DNA from 3 places in the Bacillus mojavensis genome. Region 1 is predicted to be linked to each of the others. Evidence: a T-box and tRNA genes for the amino acid it is inferred to sense, from the RefSeq annotation. Region 1 holds a T-box; the other regions hold tRNA genes.
What was found. A T-box is a leader RNA that pairs with one kind of tRNA and senses whether it is charged. The one in region 1 lies ahead of leuS (leucine--tRNA ligase), so its partner is inferred to be a tRNA-Leu.
Positions count from the first base shown of each region.

Region 2: it has a tRNA-Leu gene. The T-box ahead of leuS (leucine--tRNA ligase) is inferred to sense a tRNA for this amino acid. The anticodon was not compared.
Region 3: it has a tRNA-Leu gene. The T-box ahead of leuS (leucine--tRNA ligase) is inferred to sense a tRNA for this amino acid. The anticodon was not compared.

Region 1 covers NZ_CP051464.1:2,897,823-2,901,068, forward strand. Annotated here, with positions in the region: gene leuS (leucine--tRNA ligase) at 1-1,583, opposite strand, end outside; T-box leader at 1,693-1,907, opposite strand; gene HC660_RS15175 (DUF4257 domain-containing protein) at 2,011-2,346, opposite strand; gene ytvA (YtvA family blue-light photoreceptor) at 2,749-3,246, shown strand, end outside.
Region 2 covers NZ_CP051464.1:93,551-96,796, forward strand. Annotated here, with positions in the region: rRNA gene HC660_RS00490 (23S ribosomal RNA) at 1-1,320, shown strand, start outside; rRNA gene rrf (5S ribosomal RNA) at 1,374-1,489, shown strand; tRNA gene HC660_RS00500 (tRNA-Val) at 1,512-1,587, shown strand; tRNA gene HC660_RS00505 (tRNA-Thr) at 1,591-1,666, shown strand; tRNA gene HC660_RS00510 (tRNA-Lys) at 1,704-1,779, shown strand; tRNA gene HC660_RS00515 (tRNA-Leu) at 1,787-1,869, shown strand; tRNA gene HC660_RS00520 (tRNA-Gly) at 1,910-1,984, shown strand; tRNA gene HC660_RS00525 (tRNA-Leu) at 1,999-2,084, shown strand; tRNA gene HC660_RS00530 (tRNA-Arg) at 2,094-2,170, shown strand; tRNA gene HC660_RS00535 (tRNA-Pro) at 2,194-2,270, shown strand; tRNA gene HC660_RS00540 (tRNA-Ala) at 2,278-2,353, shown strand; rRNA gene HC660_RS00545 (16S ribosomal RNA) at 2,529-3,246, shown strand, end outside.
Region 3 covers NZ_CP051464.1:526,480-529,725, forward strand. Annotated here, with positions in the region: gene cmpA (cortex morphogenetic protein CmpA) at 1-83, opposite strand, end outside; gene HC660_RS02680 (SprT family protein) at 186-638, shown strand; tRNA gene HC660_RS02685 (tRNA-Asn) at 761-835, shown strand; tRNA gene HC660_RS02690 (tRNA-Ser) at 841-931, shown strand; tRNA gene HC660_RS02695 (tRNA-Glu) at 961-1,032, shown strand; tRNA gene HC660_RS02700 (tRNA-Gln) at 1,045-1,119, shown strand; tRNA gene HC660_RS02705 (tRNA-Lys) at 1,147-1,222, shown strand; tRNA gene HC660_RS02710 (tRNA-Leu) at 1,234-1,315, shown strand; tRNA gene HC660_RS02715 (tRNA-Leu) at 1,394-1,477, shown strand; gene HC660_RS02720 (YvrJ family protein) at 1,719-1,862, opposite strand; gene HC660_RS02725 (N-acetylmuramoyl-L-alanine amidase) at 1,878-2,423, opposite strand; gene HC660_RS02730 (hypothetical protein) at 2,430-2,633, opposite strand; gene HC660_RS02735 (glutaredoxin family protein) at 2,635-2,886, opposite strand; tRNA gene HC660_RS02740 (tRNA-Cys) at 2,916-2,986, opposite strand; gene HC660_RS02745 (sigma-70 family RNA polymerase sigma factor) at 3,182-3,246, shown strand, end outside.

The sequences.
Region 1 (3,246 bases):
ATATACATATCAACCGGAAGCCATTTTTCCATTTTCTCAGGTGATGCCAGCTGATCCGGATTGTGCGGATCAATGTAGCGCAAGAAATACCAGCAGCTTCCCGCCCATTGCGGCATTGTATTCGTTTCTCTTCTTCCTTTTTTCCCTGTTTCAGGATCTGTGACTTCAACCCACTCTTTAATGTTCGCAAGCGGTGATTCGCCAGTGCCGCTCGGTTTGATTTCGTTTGTTTTCGGCAGAATCAGCGGCAGTTCTTCCTCCGGCACAGCTGTTGACGTTCCGTCCTCCCAATGAATGATCGGAATCGGCTCGCCCCAGTAGCGCTGGCGGCTGAAGAGCCAGTCGCGCAGACGGTAAGTGACTTTCTTTTCGCCGTTTTTCGTTTCTTCCAGCCAAGCGATCATTTTTTCAATCGCTTCCTGTTTAGTAAGTCCATTCAGAAAATCAGAGTTCACATGCTCGCCGTCGCCTGTGTACGCTTCTTCTTCAACATTTCCGCCTTTCACGACTTCCTTGACTGGAAGGCCGAATGTGTTGGCGAATTCAAAATCACGCTCATCGTGACCGGGAACAGCCATGACTGCACCAGTTCCGTATGAAGCAAGAACGTAATCTGCGATCCAGATCGGCAGTTTTTCACCGTTTACAGGATTGATCGCATAAGCACCGGTGAAGACGCCTGTCTTTGTTTTCGCAAGATCCGTGCGCTCAAGGTCACTCTTTGATTGAATTTCTTTGATATAAGCTTCGACAGCTTCTTTTTGCTCAGCAGCTGTGATTTTTTCTACCAAAGCATGCTCCGGAGCAAGGACAGTGTATGTAGCGCCGAACAATGTATCAGGTCTTGTTGTAAACACCGTAAATGATTCATCATGTCCATCTATGCCAAAATGAACGTGCGCACCTTCAGAACGGCCGATCCAGTTGCGCTGCATGTCTTTAATGCTTTCCGGCCAATCAAGCTCTTCCAAGTCATCAAGAAGCCTGTCCGCATAAGCTGTGATTTTCAGCATCCACTGCTTCATTGGGCGTCTTTCGACCGGGTGGCCGCCGCGTTCACTCTTTCCGTCAATGACTTCTTCGTTGGCTAGAACCGTACCGAGTGCGGGGCACCAGTTAACCGGCACTTCATCAACGTAAGCAAGACCCTTTTCGTATAGTTTTAAGAAAATCCATTGTGTCCATTTATAGTATTCAGGATCTGTCGTGTTGATTTCACGATCCCAATCATATGAAAAACCGAGCGCCTGGATTTGGCGGCGGAAATTATCGATATTCTGCTTCGTAAACACTGCCGGATCATTCCCGGTGTCGAGGGCGTATTGCTCAGCCGGCAGACCGAATGCGTCCCAGCCCATCGGATGAAGGACGTCATACCCCTGCATGCGCTTCATGCGAGAGAGGATATCCGTCGCTGTATAGCCCTCAGGGTGTCCGACGTGAAGACCCGCTCCAGACGGATAAGGAAACATGTCCAGCGCGTAAAATTTTTGTTTCTCATTATGATCAAGAGTGGCAAATGTTTTGTTTTCCAGCCAATAATTTTGCCATTTCTTTTCTATCTCTTTGTGCTGAAAACTCAAAGTAAAAACCTCCTTCTGATTGAATACGGCGTTTTATGTTCAAGTATTGACGGGACAGGGAGGATTATATTCAGAATATTCCCAAACTAAAAAAAACTCCCTCATCCCTAAAAGGGACGAGAGACTTTCGTTTTCCCGCGGTACCACCCTCGTTAGCGCGGCAGACGCCGCACTCACTTGATACTTTTAACGCAGTTATGCGTCAGCGGCTTTTCACCGCTGCAACTCTGAGGTGAGTTCAGAAACAAACTTGATTGACTTTCACCAGCCGTCAACTCTCTGAAACAATATCTGCTTCTTACTGCTCCTCTTCATTGTTCTTTTCGCAACCGTAATCTTAACTGTATTTTATAGAATTCTGTTCATAAGTGCAAGCAGGTTTGTATACAATGGGAATGTACCCTGAACGGGCGAAGATTGAGGACAATTATTCTGGTGGAGTTTTGGTTTGACGTTTCGACTCGGCCGGTTCGCCGCCGCTGTTCATTTCTCTTACAAAATCAAAGCTTCTGAGAACAGCTTCACCGCCGTAGCCTGAGATTATGGATAAGATGACAAGTTGAATTCCTGAATCGGGGTCAGCGGATAGTACAAGTAAAATGGAAGCCGTCATGCCGATAAACCAATCTTCCAAAAATCCAAGATAGATAAACCGCTTTGTCATCCTGGGTTTCTCCAGTCTGCCTCTCTTTTTCACATGACCGAGAATCCCCATGATTCCTCCAATTACACAAGCAATTAATACCTGATGCAGCATCTTCATCATCACCTTCCTAAAGCCCTTATTTCGTAAAGCGACTTCAGGCCATCCAGCCCCCTTAAACGATTCCGATGATTTTCGATATCTACATACTGGCAAATCTGAAAAAAGCTTGTTTCTTCCATTATATGTGAACACATGATCGGTAAGCTTGATGCATTAGATTCATTTTTCACCCAGTGACATTTACCTAGTCACCTATTTAGCATGTAGAAACCTTTCCGTTCATATGTTCAAACTCTGTTCTTATTTTTAGTGTATACGAGGACAAGCCCGAATGACAAACAACAAACTGCGCTTGCTTGAATCAGAACATGTGTTGTGCTACGGTTACTGTAGAATTCATTAAAAAAAGGGGAATATCAGGCTTTCGCACAGCAAGCTGGCGGCCTAAGGGGGAATTATATGGGTAGTTTTCAATCATTCGGAATAAAAGGACAGCTGGACGTTATCAAAAAAGCGCTTGATCACGCGCGAGTCGGTGTAGTGATTACAGATCCTGCACTTGAAGATAATCCGATTGTCTACGTAAACCAAGGCTTTGTTCAAATGACCGGTTATGAGGCCGAGGAAATTTTAGGAAAGAACTGCCGCTTCTTACAGGGGAAAGATACAGACGCTGGTGAAGTGGACAACATCAGAGCCGGTTTACAAAATAAAGAGCCGGTTACAGTTCAAATTCAAAACTACAAAAAAGACGGAACGATGTTCTGGAATGAGTTATATATTGATCCGCTGGAAATAGAAGACAAAACCTATTTTGTCGGAATTCAAAATGACATTACCAAGCAAAAAGAGTATGAACAGCTTCTCGAGGATTCCCTCACAGAAATTACTGCACTTTCTACTCCTATTGTGCCGATTCGCAACGGCATTTCGGCTCTTCCGCTAGTCGGCAACCTG
Region 2 (3,246 bases), 1.2 Mb from region 1:
CACTGCCAAGAAAAGCCTCTAGCGAGGTGAGAGGTGCCCGTACCGCAAACCGACACAGGTAGGCGAGGAGAGAATCCTAAGGTGATCGAGAGAACTCTCGTTAAGGAACTCGGCAAAATGACCCCGTAACTTCGGGAGAAGGGGTGCTCTGTTAGGGTGAAAGCCCGAGAGAGCCGCAGTGAATAGGCCCAGGCGACTGTTTAGCAAAAACACAGGTCTCTGCGAAGCCGTAAGGCGAAGTATAGGGGCTGACGCCTGCCCGGTGCTGGAAGGTTAAGAGGAGCGCTTAGCGTAAGCGAAGGTGCGAATTGAAGCCCCAGTAAACGGCGGCCGTAACTATAACGGTCCTAAGGTAGCGAAATTCCTTGTCGGGTAAGTTCCGACCCGCACGAAAGGCGCAACGATCTGGGCACTGTCTCAACGAGAGACTCGGTGAAATTATAGTACCTGTGAAGATGCAGGTTACCCGCGACAGGACGGAAAGACCCCGTGGAGCTTTACTGCAGCCTGATATTGAATGTTGGTACAGCTTGTACAGGATAGGTAGGAGCCTTGGAAACCGGAGCGCCAGCTTCGGTGGAGGCATCGGTGGGATACTACCCTGGCTGTATTGACCTTCTAACCCGCCGCCCTTATCGGGCGGGGAGACAGTGTCAGGTGGGCAGTTTGACTGGGGCGGTCGCCTCCTAAAAGGTAACGGAGGCGCCCAAAGGTTCCCTCAGAATGGTTGGAAATCATTCGCAGAGTGTAAAGGCACAAGGGAGCTTGACTGCGAGACCTACAAGTCGAGCAGGGACGAAAGTCGGGCTTAGTGATCCGGTGGTTCCGCATGGAAGGGCCATCGCTCAACGGATAAAAGCTACCCCGGGGATAACAGGCTTATCTCCCCAAGAGTCCACATCGACGGGGAGGTTTGGCACCTCGATGTCGGCTCATCGCATCCTGGGGCTGTAGTCGGTCCCAAGGGTTGGGCTGTTCGCCCATTAAAGCGGTACGCGAGCTGGGTTCAGAACGTCGTGAGACAGTTCGGTCCCTATCCGTCGCGGGCGCAGGAAATTTGAGAGGAGCTGTCCTTAGTACGAGAGGACCGGGATGGACGCACCGCTGGTGTACCAGTTGTTCTGCCAAGGGCATCGCTGGGTAGCTATGTGCGGACGGGATAAGTGCTGAAAGCATCTAAGCATGAAGCCCCCTCAAGATGAGATTTCCCATTCCGCAAGGAAGTAAGATCCCTGAAAGATGATCAGGTTGATAGGTCTGAGGTGGAAGTGTGGCGACACATGGAGCTGACAGATACTAATCGATCGAGGACTTAACCTAATTTCTAATGATGTCACACCTGTTATCTAGTTTTGAGAGAACACTCTCAATTGTTTGGTGGCGATAGCGAAGAGGTCACACCCGTTCCCATGCCGAACACGGAAGTTAAGCTCTTCAGCGCCGATGGTAGTCGGGGGTTTCCCCCTGTGAGAGTAGGACGCCGCCAAGCAATTGCACGTTAGTGCAATTATGGAGGATTAGCTCAGCTGGGAGAGCATCTGCCTTACAAGCAGAGGGTCGGCGGTTCGAGCCCGTCATCCTCCACCATTTGCCGGTGTAGCTCAATTGGTAGAGCAACTGACTTGTAATCAGTAGGTTGGGGGTTCAAGTCCTCTTGCCGGCACCACTTTTATATGATATAATATTCAAGTCTCTTGTAAGAAGAGCCATTAGCTCAGTTGGTAGAGCATCTGACTTTTAATCAGAGGGTCGAAGGTTCGAGTCCTTCATGGCTCACCATTTTTAAGCGGGTGTGGCGGAATTGGCAGACGCGCTAGACTTAGGATCTAGTGTCTTTATGACGTGGGGGTTCAAGTCCCTTCACCCGCATTATATAGGATGACAGTTATAAAAACTGGACATCCTGTCTGCGGAAGTAGTTCAGTGGTAGAACACCACCTTGCCAAGGTGGGGGTCGCGGGTTCGAATCCCGTCTTCCGCTCCAACTATACCATCCACGCCGGGGTGGTGGAATTGGCAGACACACAGGACTTAAAATCCTGCGGTAGGTGACTACCGTGCCGGTTCAAGTCCGGCCCTCGGCATTATCATTTGCGCCCGTAGCTCAATTGGATAGAGCGTTTGACTACGGATCAAAAGGTTAGGGGTTCGACTCCTCTCGGGCGCGCCATATATTATTTTAATATGAGGAATCGGGAAGTAGCTCAGCTTGGTAGAGCACATGGTTTGGGACCATGGGGTCGCAGGTTCGAATCCTGTCTTCCCGACCATTTTTATGGGGCCTTAGCTCAGCTGGGAGAGCGCCTGCTTTGCACGCAGGAGGTCAGCGGTTCGATCCCGCTAGGCTCCACCAAAAAAAGATTTAAAAAAAGTTGTTGACTTTGAGAAAGCGACGTTGTATACTAATAAAGTTGCTTTAACAAGGCGATAAACAAAATGATCTTTGAAAACTAAACAAGACAAAACGTACCTGTTAATTCAAGTTTTAAATAAATCGCACAGCGATGTGCGTAGTCAGTCAAACTACTTTATCGGAGAGTTTGATCCTGGCTCAGGACGAACGCTGGCGGCGTGCCTAATACATGCAAGTCGAGCGGACAGATGGGAGCTTGCTCCCTGATGTTAGCGGCGGACGGGTGAGTAACACGTGGGTAACCTGCCTGTAAGACTGGGATAACTCCGGGAAACCGGGGCTAATACCGGATGCTTGTTTGAACCGCATGGTTCAAACATAAAAGGTGGCTTCGGCTACCACTTACAGATGGACCCGCGGCGCATTAGCTAGTTGGTGAGGTAACGGCTCACCAAGGCAACGATGCGTAGCCGACCTGAGAGGGTGATCGGCCACACTGGGACTGAGACACGGCCCAGACTCCTACGGGAGGCAGCAGTAGGGAATCTTCCGCAATGGACGAAAGTCTGACGGAGCAACGCCGCGTGAGTGATGAAGGTTTTCGGATCGTAAAGCTCTGTTGTTAGGGAAGAACAAGTACCGTTCGAATAGGGCGGTACCTTGACGGTACCTAACCAGAAAGCCACGGCTAACTACGTGCCAGCAGCCGCGGTAATACGTAGGTGGCAAGCGTTGTCCGGAATTATTGGGCGTAAAGGGCTCGCAGGCGGTTCCTTAAGTCTGATGTGAAAGCCCCCGGCTCAACCGGGGAGGGTCATTGGAAACTGGGGAACTTGAGTGCAGAAGAGGAGAGTGGAATTCCACGTGTAGCGGTGAAATGCGTAGAGATGTGG
Region 3 (3,246 bases), 1.7 Mb from region 1:
CAGCATTGATTCAGCAGTTTAATTTGATAATTATCTTTTTCAAGGAACGCTTTTTGCATCTGTTTTTTCAGCCAATTTGGCATAGGCTCATTCCTCCTCAGCTTTGATATAAGAGGGGCGGTGATTACCCTATTGTATGCGAACAGTGAATTGTCCCGTTCAATGTTTTTTTAGTGAGGTGCACCATGGATAACAAAGATTTGCAAAAGCTTACAGAGGATATTTCCAACACATTTTTCAAAAAGCCGTTTCGACATCAGGCTGTTTTCAACGACAAACTTAAAACGACCGGCGGAAGATACCTGTTAACCTCTCATAACATCGAATTGAACAGAAAATATTTGATTGAGCACGGCAGAGAGGAACTGATCGGCATTATCAAGCATGAGCTGTGCCATTATCACCTTCACCTTGAAGGAAAAGGATACAAGCACAGGGACAGAGATTTCAGAACGCTTCTCCAGCAAGTCAATGCGCCCCGCTTCTGTACGCCTCTAAAGAAAAAAACAGAAAGCAAAAAAACATATAGGTATATATGTACGGCTTGCGGCCAACAGTATATAAAGAGACGCGCCATGAATCCTGACAGATACAGATGCGGAAAATGCCGCGGGAAAATAAAAAGAATTTTTTCGTAAAAAAGGTTGACGAAACTGGCAAGCCTATGTTACATTATAAAAGTCGTCACGAGAGATAAATAAAAAACATTTCCTCTTGACTCTGAATGACAAGCCTGATATAATGAATCTTGTCTCATTATTCCACAGTAGCTCAGTGGTAGAGCTATCGGCTGTTAACCGATCGGTCGCAGGTTCGAATCCTGCCTGTGGAGCCATATTTGGAGAAGTACTCAAGTGGCTGAAGAGGCGCCCCTGCTAAGGGTGTAGGTCGCGTAAGCGGCGCGAGGGTTCAAATCCCTCCTTCTCCGCCATAAGATTGCGATATAAGTTCTCAACCATCGGCCCGTTGGTCAAGCGGTTAAGACACCGCCCTTTCACGGCGGTAACACGGGTTCGAATCCCGTACGGGTCATTCCATTTTCGTTGGGCTATAGCCAAGCGGTAAGGCAACGGACTTTGACTCCGTCATGCGTTGGTTCGAATCCAGCTAGCCCAGCCATTTTTATTTTTTGAAATTAAATAGTAAGAGCCATTAGCTCAGTTGGTAGAGCATCTGACTTTTAATCAGAGGGTCGAAGGTTCGAGTCCTTCATGGCTCACCATTTGTCTTTTTGCGGGTGTGGCGGAATTGGCAGACGCGCTAGACTTAGGATCTAGTGTCTTACGACGTGGGGGTTCGAGTCCCTTCACCCGCACTTTATTTTACAAAGTGCACGCAAATTGGTTTTACTAGGTTAAGAGCCTGAAAACCAGCACAACATTTTAATAGTCACGCGGTCGTGGCGGAATGGCAGACGCGCTAGGTTGAGGGCCTAGTGGGTGAATAACCCGTGGAGGTTCAAGTCCTCTCGGCCGCATCCCAATAATACCAAGGGTTTAACCGCATTTGGTATTATTTTCTTATGTGGAAAATAAGGCTATGGAAGAAGACTTACTCACCAAAACTCACCAGTTACTTAAAGTAAGTTGGTATTGCGGTGTGTGTTTCCTAGGGGAATTATTCATATAAACGTATAGTACTTTAATATATCCGAAAAAAAACCAGTTCTTTGAAATGTTAGCCGCCACAGTAAGCATTTCCCGAACTGGTTTTCTTAATTATTTTTTGTTTTTGAGTTCAATAATTGCTTCCGTCAATGCATCTAATTTGCTCTCTAGCCGTGTTAGTAAATAAACAGCAACTAATATAGGAAAACCAAAATTTCCAATGATAGCAATAAGCGTTTCAGTAGATAAATTCAAGCAACTCCCTCCTTTTTAAAGGTTAGTTGCGATACTGGCAATACTATTAGCCATTGTTTGGCTCAATTCTTCAATAAATGTCGGTTTCTTTAAAAGAGACGCGTCTTTTTTGGAATCTAAAAAAAGATTCTCCAACAAAATAGCTGGCATTTTAGTTTGCCTCAAAACCGCAAAATTTGCTTCACGTTGTCCTCTATCAGTCATACCCTGCAGTTTTAAAAAGTTTATAATATCTTTATGCATCTCTTGTTGGATTTGTCCTGTGATAGTATTCTTTAGACCAGGATAGATGTATGATTCAAATCCTGTTCCCCCACCTGCATTATGATGAAGAGAAACAAAGAGGTTACTATTTAGTTTGTTTGCAATCTGTGATCGTTTATTTAAAGACACAAATTCATCAGTATTTCGAGTTAGATGAACTATCACGCTCTGCTTTGTTTTTAGATGTTGTTCTACTTTTAATACTAAGTCCAAAGTTAAATTTTTCTCAATCAAACCATTGCCTGTTGCCCCACTATCGTTACCTCCATGACCCGCATCTAAAACTATATTAGGCATTCAAAGTCACTCCTCATCAGAACACAACTTCAGACCATACTTTTTCTCTAATAACCTATTTATTTCTTTCAAATGTTTACTGTAACAGAGCACAATATCTTGATACATCTCTTTTTCTTCAATATTGCATGAGTTTAACTTTTGAGCAACTAACAATAAATCTTTTTTCAATTGATAATACTGATTCAGTGAATTATCAAATTGTTTCATTTTAATCCCCCAATAGAAGACTCTCTAATTTATTAACATTAAATCCTGCAACAGTAATCTCTTTTGGCTCTCTTTCAAAAGTAATAATGGTAAAGGGTACCCCTAAAACCTTTCTTTCTAATAGTTCTCGTTTGTGTTTTTCAACTTCTACTTTTTTTTCTAGGTATTCAATAGAATGTTTATCTAACCATTCTTTTTGTTTCTTGCAAAAAATGCAATTAGCAGCTGTAAAAACAATAATATTTGGTTTCATTAATATTCACCTTCCTAAATTGAAATTAAAGGCAGCAATCGGATTCGAACCGATGATAAAGGTTTTGCAGACCTTTGCCTTACCACTTGGCTATACTGCCATTTGTACCAAATAAAGTGAAAAATCCACCATGGATGTAAACGTTCTTTATAAACTTTTAACTATTTCCTAAATTTCTCATGAAAAATTGAAAAAATTTAATCATTGGTTTAAAATAGAACATGCGTTCCCTAATTTTACATAATCGTTTACTTCTTCTAATTTAATTTCACTAAATAGGTAGAGGTGATTTTTCATGAGCAAACAAACATTGTTAAATTTTCAATTTTTGAATGAACCAATAGTTAAAAAATTTCTTAC